Regions from separate parts of the Exiguobacterium sp. LL15 genome, predicted to be linked through region 2. Evidence: a T-box and tRNA genes for the amino acid it is inferred to sense, from the RefSeq annotation. Region 2 holds a T-box; the other regions hold tRNA genes.

Region 1 (4,405 bases), on a different contig from region 2:
GTAAGCCTGTCGTGAAGTCACGTGCTCCGACAGAAGTCGTCACGTCAGCAATGGCTTTTTCTTTATCAAACATTTTTTCCATCTCAAACGAGACGTCACTTGTTTTTTCAAGTGATGTGGCAGCTGGAAGTTCGAGCGATGCCGTCAAGGTTTTCGATGCCTCGTTCGGAATGAACGTAAATCCGAGACGCGGTACGATCGCTAGGGAACCACCGAGAAGGACGAACGATACGACCAAGATGATCGCCTTGTGCGAGAGTGATTTTTCAATCAGCTTTCCATACCAACGTTGGAGAGCGCCTTCTTTTTCTTCTGCTGGTACCTTCTTGAAGGCAAATTTCGCGAGAATCGGTACGATCGTGATCGCAACGAGTAGTGAAGCAAGTAATGAGAAAATAATCGTCAAAGCGAACGGTAAGAAGAACTTACCAGTAATCCCACCGACAAATCCAATCGGCAGGAAGACGACGACGGTCGTCAGCGTTGATGACGTGATTGCTTTTAGAATCTCTTTTGTCGATTGTTCGATGATCTCATCCGTCATACCGGATTCGGATTTTCGGACGCGCCGGAAGATGTTCTCGATGACAACGATACTATCATCGACGACACGACCGACTGCAACAGCCATCCCACCAAGTGTCATGATGTTCAGGGAGATATCTTGCCAGTTCAAGAAGATAGCGGCGATGAGTAATGACAATGGAATCGAGACGATGGCGATGATCGTCGCGCGGATGTTCCGCAAGAATAAGAGTACAGCGAGTGATGCGAAGAGGGCACCAAGTAATCCTTCTTTTACGAGTGTCGCAACGGACTCCTCGATATCCTTCGCTGAATCAATCCCAATCGTATAGTCGACTTGGTCGTCATATTTATTGAGGATCTTCGTGACTTCATCTGCGATTTCGACCGTATTGGCATCTTGTTTTTTCGTGATTGCCATCGATAAGGAATCTTTTAAATCGTAACGTGTTTTTTCACTTTGTTGTGAGACGGCTTCGATTTTTGCGATATCCTCTAGGCGAATCGGTTCTGCAGGTTCAGACGCCTGATCTGCAGCTGCACCACCTGTTGTACTTGGTGGTCCTTGCGTTGCACCTTGTGGTGGACCGCCAGCAGATGAACCACCTGTTTGACCGTTACTTGATGAACTAGTTGCACCTGTAGCAGGTGTTAATTGTAGATTTTTTAGTTTATCTAGATTTTCTAGTTTTTCCTCAACGCGAATCGGAATTTTCGAATCGTTTTCTGATAGTTGACCAGATGGGAACGAGACATACTTTCCATTGATTTGTTCCTTGATGCTCGAGAGCGAGAGACCCGCTTCCGTCGCTTTCTCCTTATCGACGGTGATTTGAACGAGATCATCCTTATAGCCACCAACCGAAACGCTGTTGATGCCTGGAATCTTATTAAGTTCAGGTTCGATATCTTCCTTTAGGATTTTTTCGATGTCTTTACCATCCTTGCTAAAGAAGGAGATATTATAGATCGGGAACGATCCAAAGGACAGACGATTTAATTTCGTCGTTGCTTCCTCCGGTAGATTCGCATCTTGGATGGCAGCATCGATTTGTTGTTCGACCTTATCCATATCAGTATCGAACGGGAATTCGATGTTTAAGATACCGATACTTTCATAAGAAGAGCTTGTTAGCTTGGTAGCCCCTTCAATTCCTTTAAGGGAAGTTTCAAGCTTTGAGACGACTTGTTTATCGACATCGTCAGGTGATGCACCAGGGTAAACCGCTTCGATTGAAATCTGAGGAAACTCGATTTCCGGGAACTGATCGACTTTTAATTGTGAGAAGGAATACACGCCTCCTAAAATCAATAGGATTGCAATGATGAAGACAGCAACCGAGTTCTTCAAACTAAATCGGGTTAAAAAGTTCATATGAACGCTCCTTTCTTTTTATATGTGCTTATTTACATAGTAGAGGACACTCATAGAACCCGCAACTTTAAAACTGTTTTTATTTAAAAAGATCTTTTTGGAAAAAGATAATTTTTTTTGTGAAAAAGGCTTTACACTTTTCGATATGCTGCTATAATAAAAATATACCCAGTAACAACACAGCATGATTCTGTAGCTCAGCTGGGAGAGCGCTACCTTGACAGGGTAGAGGTCGCTGGTTCGAGCCCAGTCAGAATCATACCGAAATCGTTCCTTTTCGAAGGAGCGATTTTTTTGCGTTAAAAAAACTATTCCCGAAATCAATCAGGAATAGTTAGAAGATAGGTAAATCATTTTATTGAATTTCAAGATGAAGATCGCCACGTTTCGTCCACCCTGCGACAGTCGTCAATCGATAGAAGACGAGCGTCAAGACACCAGGTAGAACGACACCAGTCAAGAAGAAGACGAGGAACGCCTGAGGACCTTGGTTGACGAAAATATTGAGTGGGGCAATCATCGAATTTAATCCAAGTCCTGCGAGTTCGTACGGTACTTTCAAAGAGAGAAGAAGCGTCGCGACAGGAGCTGAAATCATCGCTGCGAGAAACGGTGCAACGACCAGACGAGGATTTTTAACGATATTCGGGAATTGTACTTTAGGTGTTACAAAGAATGAAGCAATCAAACCACCTGGATCCGTCTGACGGTATGCCATCAACGTGAAGCCGACGAATTGAGCGGAACAGCCAATCAGCGCAGCGGCACTTGCTACAGGATCAAGTTGCAAAGCGATAGCGAGTGCAGCGGACGAAGCAGGAGACATCAATAAGACACTAAAGATGAGTGCGATGACAAGAGAAGTTGCGATTGGAGATGATTCAACGGATGCTGTGATCATGGCACTGAATTTTGTAAGGAGTGGTGTCGTGACGGCAGCAGCACCGATTCCAGTCACGCCGCCAGCAAGGACAGCGCTCATCGGGATGACCATCATGTCAAATTTCGTTTTTCCAGTCATGCGTTTTCCGACGTATACAGCGACGGCAGCTGCGAGTAAGGCACTGATCGGCTGACCGGGTACAAGAACGAGTCCAGAAGCAGTTGATTGAAGCGCGGCACCACCGATCGTTGCTGCGATCATCGCGCTGAACAGGACAAGTGTGTTTCCTCCAAGCTGAAAGGCAATACCGGCACCAAGTGCAGGGGCGAGTAGTACTTTTGCGACACCACCAATCGTCAGTAGCATTTGGATATGTAGAAGATTTCCGAGTGTCTCAATCAGAAGTCCGACACCAAGTGTTACAAGAACGGCATTTGCCATTCCAGCTGATACTTTTACCATTCGATCCATCGCATATTCTTTCAACGTTGTCATCCTCTCTCTATCTATCTCTATTTTTTGCCATGAAAAAAGCCTATCCGTTTTTGGGATAGGCGCCACTCATTCTGTGCGGGCGCCTCATTCGATGCATCGAAAGAAGGGCCCAAAAATCATTTCCGTTTCATCATCGGAAAAGTTTTCAGTCCCTCATGCATAGAATAATCAGTCGTCCGGCTTGGTTAAATGGCTGTTGCGTCGGAATCATTTGATCGTGCCCCTCTCTGTGAATTTTTCTAAGCCTAACATGCTCTTGATTAATAATCAATATTTTCTGACAATTTATTTTTTCCTGAAATCTGACAGGAATTCACGGTATCATCGGGAAATCCTAATGTACCAACAATGGAGGCGTTTACATGAAAGTGATGCTTTTTACAGATATTCATGGTAATGCATCAGCATTACGTGCAGTATTGTCCTATCTTGATCAACAACCAGAGATCGATGCCGTCTATTGTCTCGGTGATCTTGTCGGCATTGGACCAGAGCATAATGAAGTCATTGATCTATTGAAGCAACGACCAGATATTCAAACGATTTCTGGGAATCATGATGAATGTGTCCTTGCTTTAATCCATGGGGAGACCTATCCCGATAGTTACCGCCATGCGAAAGAGCACCATCAATGGATTGCGGATACGTTGACGCAAGAAAATCAAAAGTATTTGGAACGTTTACCGCGTGTCTTAAATATCATGCATCAGGAACAAACGATGCACCTGACGCACTATGCTTATGCCGACCAGACGAAGAAGATTGGTGAAGAGCCGTTAAAGCAAGCGGTGGATGGAACGAAAGAAAACTTATCCGTCCTGTTTGCTGGAAGTGAGGCGCGGATCATTGGTTTCGGTCACCATCATCCAGCGCAACAAGTCGAGACAGAGCAAACGCTCTTTATTAATCCAGGTGCACTTGGATGTCAGGAAACAGCTATTGCTCCAGTAGCAATCATCGATTGGGAGAAGGGCCAAGTCCGTTCAGAAATCCTGAAGCTTTCATATGATGATCGACCATTTTTAGACGTTCTCAAAACGACGGAGATGCCGGAACGTGAGTTGATGCGCCGACTCTTCTTCGGTAGTAGGACATGAAAAAACCTTCATGAGTAGTTCATGAAGGAA
Region 2 (4,405 bases):
ATGCGTTCGTGAACTTTTGCAAGTACGAGCTGTTTGACGACAGGTCGTCTTGAACACGTGCGTCATTCGTCGAGATGAACAGTTGGATCTGTTTCGACATCGGTGCGTTCACTTCCGCGCGGATGTTACGAACCGAACGGATGACGTTCTGAACCGCTTCGAATGCTGGAACGGCTTCCGGGAAGTCGAGTGACGCTTCACGTGTTGGCCATGCAGCACGTGTAATCGTCTCGCCTTCATGCGGTAAGTGTTGCCAGATCTCTTCCGTGATGAACGGCATGAACGGGTGCATCAGACGCATGATCCGATCGAGCGTATAGGCAAGAACCGAACGCGTCGTCTGTTTTGCTGCTTCATCTTCCCCGTTGAGCGGTAACTTCGCCATCTCGATGTACCAGTTACAGAAGTCTTCCCAAATGAAGTGATAGAGAATACGTCCCGCTTCACCAAACTCGTATTTGTCAGATAAACGCGTTACGTCGTCAATCGTCGTCTGTAGGCGTGTCAGGATCCATTTATCTGCGAGTGACTTCTCGCCTGTCAAATCGATCTGATCAAACGTTAGACCATCCATGTTCATTAAGGCAAAACGGCTTGCGTTCCACAATTTGTTCGAGAAATTCCATGTCGCTTCGATCTTTTCCCAGTAGAAGCGGAGGTCGTTGCCTGGTGTTGATCCTGTCGTTAAGAACCAACGAAGAGAATCGGCACCATACTTCTCGATGACATCCATCGGGTCGATTCCGTTCCCGAGTGATTTCGACATCTTGCGTCCTTCCGAATCACGAATCAATCCGTGGATCAAGACGTCTTGGAATGGACGTTGTCCTGTAAATTCATACGATTGGAAGATCATCCGTGATACCCAGAAAGCGATGATGTCATAACCCGTAACGAGTGTCGATGTCGGGAAGTATTTTTGATAATCCGCTGCGTCCGTGTTCGGCCATCCCATCGTTGAGAACGGCCAAAGCGCTGAAGAGAACCACGTATCAAGAACATCGTTGTCTTGCTCCCAGTTCTCGATATCGGCTGGTGCTTCCTTGCCAACGTATACTTCGCCTGTTTCTTTATGGTACCAAGCCGGAATCCGGTGTCCCCACCAGAGTTGACGGCTGACACACCAGTCACGGATGTTTTCCATCCAGCGCACATACGTGTTCTCAAAGCGTTGTGGAACGAAGTTGACCTTGTCTGGTCCTTGTTGTTCCTCGAGTGCTTTTTGCGCGAGTGGTTCCATTTTGACGAACCATTGGAGTGAAAGATACGGCTCAACGATCGCGTCTGAACGCTCCGAGTGACCGACAGAGTGCAAGTGTGGTTCGATTTTGATTAGAACACCTTCTGCTTTTAAATCTTCAACGATTTGTTTCCGGCATTCGAAGCGATCCATACCTTCGTATTTCCCTGCGTTCTCGTTCATCGTTCCATCTTCATTCATGACGAGGACACGTGGTAACTCGTGACGGTTACCGACTTCGAAGTCGTTCGGGTCGTGCGCTGGTGTGATCTTAACGACACCTGTACCGAACTCCATGTCGACATAGTCATCGGCAACAATCGGAATCTCGCGACCAACGATTGGTAACGTGATTGTTTTTCCGACGAGGTGAGCATAACGCTCATCCTTCGGGTTCACGGCGATCGCTGTATCACCGAGCATCGTCTCAGGACGTGTCGTCGCTAGTTCAACGTGACCTGAACCGTCCGTTAGTGGATAGCTGAAGTGATAGAACGCACCTTCGATATCCTTGTAGATGACTTCGATATCCGAGATCGCTGTTTTCGTCGCTGGGTCCCAGTTAACGATGTATTCGCCGCGGTAGATTAAGCCTTTTTCGTAAAGTTTCACGAAGACTTCTTGAACCGCTTCTGACAATCCTTCGTCAAGCGTGAAGCGTTCACGCGAATAATCGAGTCCGAGACCAAGTTTTGCCCATTGTGCACGGATCGTTGACGCGTACTCTTCTTTCCATGCCCATGATTGCTCGAGAAATTTCTCACGACCCATTTCAAGACGTGATTGTCCTTCTGCGCGTAATTTTTGTTCGACTTTTGCTTGCGTCGCGATACCGGCATGGTCCATTCCTGGTAGGTAAAGAACGTCGAATCCTTGCATCCGCTTCATCCGTGTCAACATGTCTTGTAACGTTGTGTCCCACGCGTGACCAAGGTGCAATTTACCTGTGACGTTCGGTGGTGGAATGACGATCGTGTATGGCTCTTTTTCTGGATCCTGATCGGCTTTGAAATAGTCACCTTTCACCCAAAAGTCATACCATTTTTCTTCCGTTGCCTGCGGATCATACTTCGTTGGCATTGATAATTCCTGCATCCTGATCGCTCCCTTTTTGTCCATAATAAAAACGGCTTCTCTCGTCCTATGCTAAGGACGAAAGAAAGCCGTTGCTTTTTTCCGCGGTACCACCTTAGTTCATCCACAATCGGATGCCCTCGAGCCACGTAACGTGTGGAGGACGGATATCGCTCGTAAGACTCACGATACCAGCTCGTGGGGTGACCTTCTTCCTGTTCGTCCGTCACATCTTTCAGCCAAGGATGTGTTCTCTACACCGGTACGAATACAGGACTACTCTTCCCGTCATCGCTGTTGCCATTTTCTTCTTTACTTATTTTAGCCGAGAGTTCAAGCAATCGTCAAGAACTGCTTAACGACCAAATTCAACTTGGAGTTCTTGGAACGTCAATTCGACGGCTTCGATCGTCCGCTCGATGTCTTCGTCCGTATGGGCGATCGACAGGAAGAGACCTTCGAATTGTGACGGTGGTAAGAAGACACCACGCGCCGCCATCTTTTGATAATACGAACGGAACATCTCAAGGTTCGACGTTTTCGCTTTTTCGAAGTTCGTGACGCGTTCATTCGTGAAGAAGACACCGAACATCGCGCCTGCACGGTTCGTCGTCAACGGAATGTTATACTTCGCCGCAGCGTTCAGGTAGCCTTCCGATAGACGGCTCGCTTTCCGGTCGAACTCTTCATAGTGTTCTGGTTTCAATTGTGTCAATGTCGCTAGACCTGCTGCCATCGCGAGTGGGTTCCCGGATAACGTACCTGCTTGATAGATTGGACCTTGTGGTGCGATCTGCTCCATGATGTCACGACGTCCACCGTAAGCACCAACTGGCATTCCGCCGCCGATGACTTTACCGAGACACGTGATATCCGGTGTGACACCGAAATGTCCTTGGGCACAGTGGAATCCGACACGGAAACCAGTCATGACTTCGTCAAAGATCAGTAAGGCGCCGTTTTCTGACGTGATTTCCCGTAAGCCTTCGAGGAATCCTGGTTCTGGTGGCACGAAGCCCATGTTCCCAGCAGCCGGTTCGACGATGACACCGGCGATATCGTCGCCATGTTTTTCGAACGCGATCCGGACAGCGTCCAAATCGTTATATGGAACCGTCAGCGTCATGCTCGCGATTTGCGCCGGAACGCCTGGTGAATCCGGTAATCCGAGTGTCGCGACACCTGAACCTGCTTTGATCAAGAGCGAGTCACCGTGACCATGGTAACAGCCTTCGAACTTGAGGATTTTCGTCCGACCTGTGTAGCCACGTGCGAGACGAAGCGCTGCCATCGTCGCTTCAGTTCCTGAGTTGACCATCCGGACGACTTCGACCGACGGCACCCGACTGATGACGACTTCCGCCATCGCTGATTCGATTTCCGTTGGTGTCCCGTAGCTCCAGCCACGTGTTGCTTGTTCTTGGATCGCTGACGTGACGATTGGATCGGCATGACCGAGAATCATTGGTCCCCATGACAAGACGTAATCGATATATTCTTTTCCGTCGATATCATAGAGCTTCGATCCTTTCGCATGATCTGCGAAAATCGGTGTCATCCCGACCGATTTATAAGCACGGACCGGGCTGTTGACACCACCCGGCATGAGCGGGAGTGCCCGCTCGAATGCTTCTTTTGATTTTGAATTCTGGTTAATTAAGCTCATTTCGACCCCTCCAGGTAACGACAAATGTCTTTTGCGAAATAGGTGATGATTAAATCAGCGCCTGCTCGTTTAAAGCCAAGCATCGTCTCAAGGACGATTCGTTCTTCGTCAATCCAGCCGTTCAAGGCAGCGGCTTTGACCATCGCATACTCACCCGATACGTTATACGCGACGATCGGTAGATCAATTCGCTCGCGCACATCACGAATGATATCCATGAACGCAAGCGCAGGTTTGACGATCATGAAGTCAGCTCCTTGATCAACGTCCGCTGTTGCTTCGCGGAACGCTTCACGACGGTTTGCCGGGTCCATTTGATAACCTTTCCGGTCGCCTTCTCCCGGTGCCGAGTTCGCTGCATCACGGAATGGACCGTAATAAGCAGACGCATATTTAACACCGTAGCTCATGACCGGAATGTGGCT
Region 3 (4,405 bases), on a different contig from region 2:
TAGCGTGAATGCTTTCTCTTCACCTTTGACTTGTTGCTCTAGCTGTTCATGAAGAGAGGTTGGTGAATCGTTGGAACAGGCAGCGAGTCCAAAGCTCGACAGGAACAGTACTGCTACGAATGTTTTTTTCATCTGGATAGTAACTCCTTATAAATTCGAGTGTTGCGCGAAGTTGTACGGAATATGGAAATCTTCATCATAAATCGCGAATTGATAGCCTTTTTTCTGAAGTCCGGCAACAATGGCTGGAAGTGCTTTGATGGCTTGTGGTTGTTCATGTAAGAGAATGATTTCAAACGGACGCTCTGCTCGCCGAATGACTGTATTCGCGACTTCTTTTGCACTATCTTTGTAATACCAGTCCATTGAATCGATCGACCAGTCCCACACACGGAAGTCTGCTGAATGAATGGCAGATGCCATTTTTTTTGTGATGCCTGGATCAGAGCCATAAGGTGGTCGTGTCAAATGTGGTGTTAGCTTCGTCAACTCATGGATTTTCTTCTGAACACTTTGCATCTCTGAGACATACTTTCCTTTTTCGTACAATGTATCGTAATCGTGTGTTTCCCCGTGTAATCCGATATAGTGTCCAGCTTTAGCAGCAGCTTTGACTTCTTGTGGAAAAGCATCTACTTGTGTTCCGAGATAAAAGAAAGTGGCACGAGTCTGAAGTTGATCCAATGTTCGAAGTAAGTCCGGTGTTAATGCGGATGGACCATCCTCGAATGTTAAATAAGCGACTTTTTTCGTCACACCATTCCATTTTTCCACGCGTGCTTTTTCCATATTGACGACAGGCACTTCAATAATGGATTTACCTGTCGTAATGGAATGTTGTTCAGGAGTAAAAACATATCGGAAAGCGACATATCCCCCAACTCCGAGAAAGACCAGTGTGAGAAGTAAGAAAAACTGAGGGAAAAACTTTCTTTTTTTTGTACGCGGTCGTGGACCGAGTTCGCTAGCGTGGCTTGAGGTAAATGGATCCATCGTTGTCTGTCGCTCCTTTTGTCAAAAATATCATATACAGATAATGTAACATTCTGACTGTTTCTTTTGTAACAAACAGATGACAAAAAGATGACGGAAAATCGATTTTTCTAAAAAATATTGATTTACTTAGAAAGAGTTTAAAAGAAATAAAAAAACAACCACTAAGTAAGTGATTGTTTCATGTATTATTTAGTGTTCTGTTACAGCACACTCATCGCATTCCGTTTGATAGGATTCACATTGTTCATCCATCTCTTTTCCGCAATGGGCACACGTCTTGACGGGAAGCTCACGATAGAATGCAGCAGATGCTTCTTGGTAAAGGGGTTGTTCCATGTGTTTTTCCTCCTTCAAAGTAAACGCAATGATCTTTTTTCTTGATTTTATTGTATTAGTACAGAAGTTGAATGTCAACTATTGTTTTATAACAGTAGATTCGTTTGAAGTATTGATAGAGGACAATGAAAATAAGACATGCTACGATATCTAAGTAATCTGATAATGATAAGGGGGATTTACACATGACACAGGCAACACTTGATACAATGCGTGTCTTAACAGAAAGACGTTCCGTTCGTCATTACGACGAAACGTTCAAGCTTTCAAAACAGGAAGTAGAAGAACTATTAGAATGGACGACAGCCGCGCCGAGTGCTTGGAATTTGCAACACTGGCATTTCACGGTCTTTCATTCGGAAGAAGCGAAGCAGCAGCTTGCACCGATCGCATACAATCAGCCGGCTATCACTTCGGCTTCAGCAGTCATTGCGATCTTAGGTGATGTTCAAGCTAATCGAAACTACAATCCAGTGTACGGTCCAGCAGTGGAAGCAGGTGGCATGACAGAGGATCTGTTTGATTCGATCAAGGCACAGGTAGAAGGCGCTTATCAAAGTGAGGCGTATGGACGCGACGCGGCTATGTCGAATGCGAGCCTTGCTGCGATGCAATTGATGCTTGCGGCAGAAGCGCGTGGATTATCAACACTCGCAATGGGTGGATTTGATCATCAACGTTTTGCGGAAACGTTCATCACCGAGTCACGGTATGTACCAGTCATGCTGATTGCTGTCGGAAAAGCGGTTGAAGATGCGAAAAAACGTCCGGCACTACGTTTACCGATTGATCGAGTATCAACCTTCCTGTAAGTCATTCAAAATGGGGGAAGCGGGGTGGATTCCCCCATTTTAAATTTTTTTATTTTTTTTCAGAAAAAGACTTGTCAGCCTTTTAGTTTCTTGATATATTAATACATGTCCTAGCAAGTACATAACGTACTGCAAACATGATTCTGTAGCTCAGCTGGGAGAGCGCTACCTTGACAGGGTAGAGGTCGCTGGTTCGAGCCCAGTCAGAATCATACCGAAAGCCCGCTTCTCCTTTAAAGGAAAAGCGGGCTTTTTTTTATTATTTCTTTATCTCATCCTCTGTGACCCATTTATGATTTTTCACCATCTCTCCACCGTCCGTTGGTTCATAGTTCACCATATAAACCGTCGTTTCTTTTACTTCGTCAATCGTCGCTTTAGCTCCATCCATACCCTTCATATGATCCGCTTTGACAGTCGCTTCATCACCAACTTGCAGTGGCTTAGTTGGAACGGGATCGAGTTCTTCCTGAATGACCCATTTATGATTTTTCACTATCTTTCCACCAGTAGTCGGTTTGTAACTAATCGCATAGACGACGGTATCACAAGCTCCCGCAATCGTTGCTTTAGCTCCGTTCATTCCATCCATATGATTCGTCGTCAACGTGACGTTGCTTCCTTTCGGATAAGTCGGATCACTGGCTTCCTTTAGACCAGACGGTATCTTTCCATCACTCGAATGCATCATATCTCCATGAGACATGTCGTGTGAGTCGCTATTGCTTCCTTCGTCATTTGAAGCGGATCCGCATGCACCGAGCCAAAGCGTAGAACTAAGAGCCAGTGCGGTTAACGTCAATGATTTTTTCATAATAAAACCCTCCTGAATTCACTAGTCTTTTTTACTATACCCAGCGTATGTGCAAATCGTGTGCAGATGAGGTGACAGTTTTGTTTGTCTGCGTCGATCGCGTTTTTTTTAGCTATACTAAAAGTGGAGAGGAAAAGGAGGAATCGTCATGCGTCGTATTTCATACTCGGTCGGAGGAATCGTGCTTGCGGCATTTTTAATTTGTGGCAGTGTGTTGTTTGGGACGTTGTATTATCAGTTATCTCAAACACGAACGCAGGAAGTAGTGGACGGTTTACTGAACCGAGGAAATACCCATCGTGATGTCCTTGTCGATTCCTATGACCAAACGACAATGCGCCATGTCAGCATGATGGAAGCAGATTCATCGTTTACTGTGGTGATCACTGATGCAGATGGAAAACAACTCGAAGCGTCACGACCTTTGTCGAATGAGATGAAAAGTGTGCTAGAGCATACGGATTTCGATTACCGTCAACAAGGAAAAATCGTGACGATGCGTGACTTTTTAATGACGGACAGTCCCATTACCATCGACGGGAAACATCGGGGGCATGTCTTCATGTTCGCTTCTAAAGCAATCGTAGATCACGTACTTGATCCGTTGAAACAGCAGTTTTTCCAAGTGGGTCTGCTCGCACTTTTATTAGCAGGTGCGGCAAGCATTTGGACGACCCGACTCATCTCTCGTCCGCTGGTTCAAATGGAAAAAGCGACGGCACGTCTATTAGATGGGGAAGATGGAGCGTTGCCGATTGATCGACAAGACGAACTGGGACAATTGGCGCGTTCGATTCAGCAATTAAAACAAGATCTCGATTTTTTGAATCGGGAACGATCCGAATTTTTAGCAAGCGTATCTCATGAACTACGAACACCATTGACATATATAAAGGGATACGCGGACATTCTCGAACGTCAAACGTTGACGCCGGATGAGCAACAACGCTACGTTACGATCATTCGAGAAGAAAGTCAGCAAATGAATGAATGGATTGAGCAATTATTTTGGTTAGCACGCATTGATGCGAATGCTTTTATGATGGAACGAAAACCTGTCGATGTCGAAGACTTGATTCATCAAGTGATACGATTGATGCGCCTGGACATCGAACAAGAAAATGTTTCGTTCGAGATAGAAGGTGAGCGAATAGAAGTGATGGGTGACGCTCAGCAGCTCCGCCAGATGATCGTGAATATCGTTGAAAATGCACGGCGACATACGACGTCGGGAAAAATTATCGTTCGTTATGGTGTCAACGCAGTAGGGGCTTTCATTCAAATCGAAGATACAGGAGAAGGGATCGCTGCAGAATCTTTACCTCATGTAACGAAACGGCTCTACCGAACGGAAGCATCTCGTTCTCGAAAACATGGAGGAACTGGAATCGGACTCTCCATCGTTGAAGCAATTGCTCAGACACATGGAGCAGAATTGAACATCAAG

The links. A T-box is a leader RNA that pairs with one kind of tRNA and senses whether it is charged. The one in region 2 lies ahead of NOM72_RS03295 (valine--tRNA ligase), so its partner is inferred to be a tRNA-Val.
Region 1: it encodes a tRNA-Val, which carries the amino acid that the T-box ahead of NOM72_RS03295 (valine--tRNA ligase) is inferred to sense. The anticodon was not compared.
Region 3: it encodes a tRNA-Val, which carries the amino acid that the T-box ahead of NOM72_RS03295 (valine--tRNA ligase) is inferred to sense. The anticodon was not compared.

What each region holds. Positions count from the first base shown of each region.
Region 1 is NZ_JANFNX010000004.1:136,702-141,106, reverse strand. It holds gene NOM72_RS15025 (efflux RND transporter permease subunit) at 1-1,900, opposite strand, end outside; tRNA gene NOM72_RS15020 (tRNA-Val) at 2,087-2,159, shown strand; gene NOM72_RS15015 (PTS sugar transporter subunit IIC) at 2,256-3,278, opposite strand; gene NOM72_RS15010 (metallophosphoesterase family protein) at 3,641-4,375, shown strand.
Region 2 is NZ_JANFNX010000001.1:677,995-682,399, reverse strand. It holds gene NOM72_RS03295 (valine--tRNA ligase) at 1-2,335, opposite strand, end outside; T-box leader at 2,386-2,615, opposite strand; gene hemL (glutamate-1-semialdehyde 2,1-aminomutase) at 2,670-3,980, opposite strand; gene hemB (porphobilinogen synthase) at 3,977-4,405, opposite strand, start outside.
Region 3 is NZ_JANFNX010000004.1:147,392-151,796, reverse strand. It holds gene NOM72_RS15090 (YkyA family protein) at 1-132, opposite strand, end outside; gene NOM72_RS15085 (polysaccharide deacetylase family protein) at 148-789, opposite strand; gene yhfH (protein YhfH) at 1,186-1,332, opposite strand; gene NOM72_RS15075 (nitroreductase family protein) at 1,518-2,144, shown strand; tRNA gene NOM72_RS15070 (tRNA-Val) at 2,284-2,356, shown strand; gene NOM72_RS15065 (YdhK family protein) at 2,404-2,958, opposite strand; gene NOM72_RS15060 (HAMP domain-containing sensor histidine kinase) at 3,107-4,405, shown strand, end outside.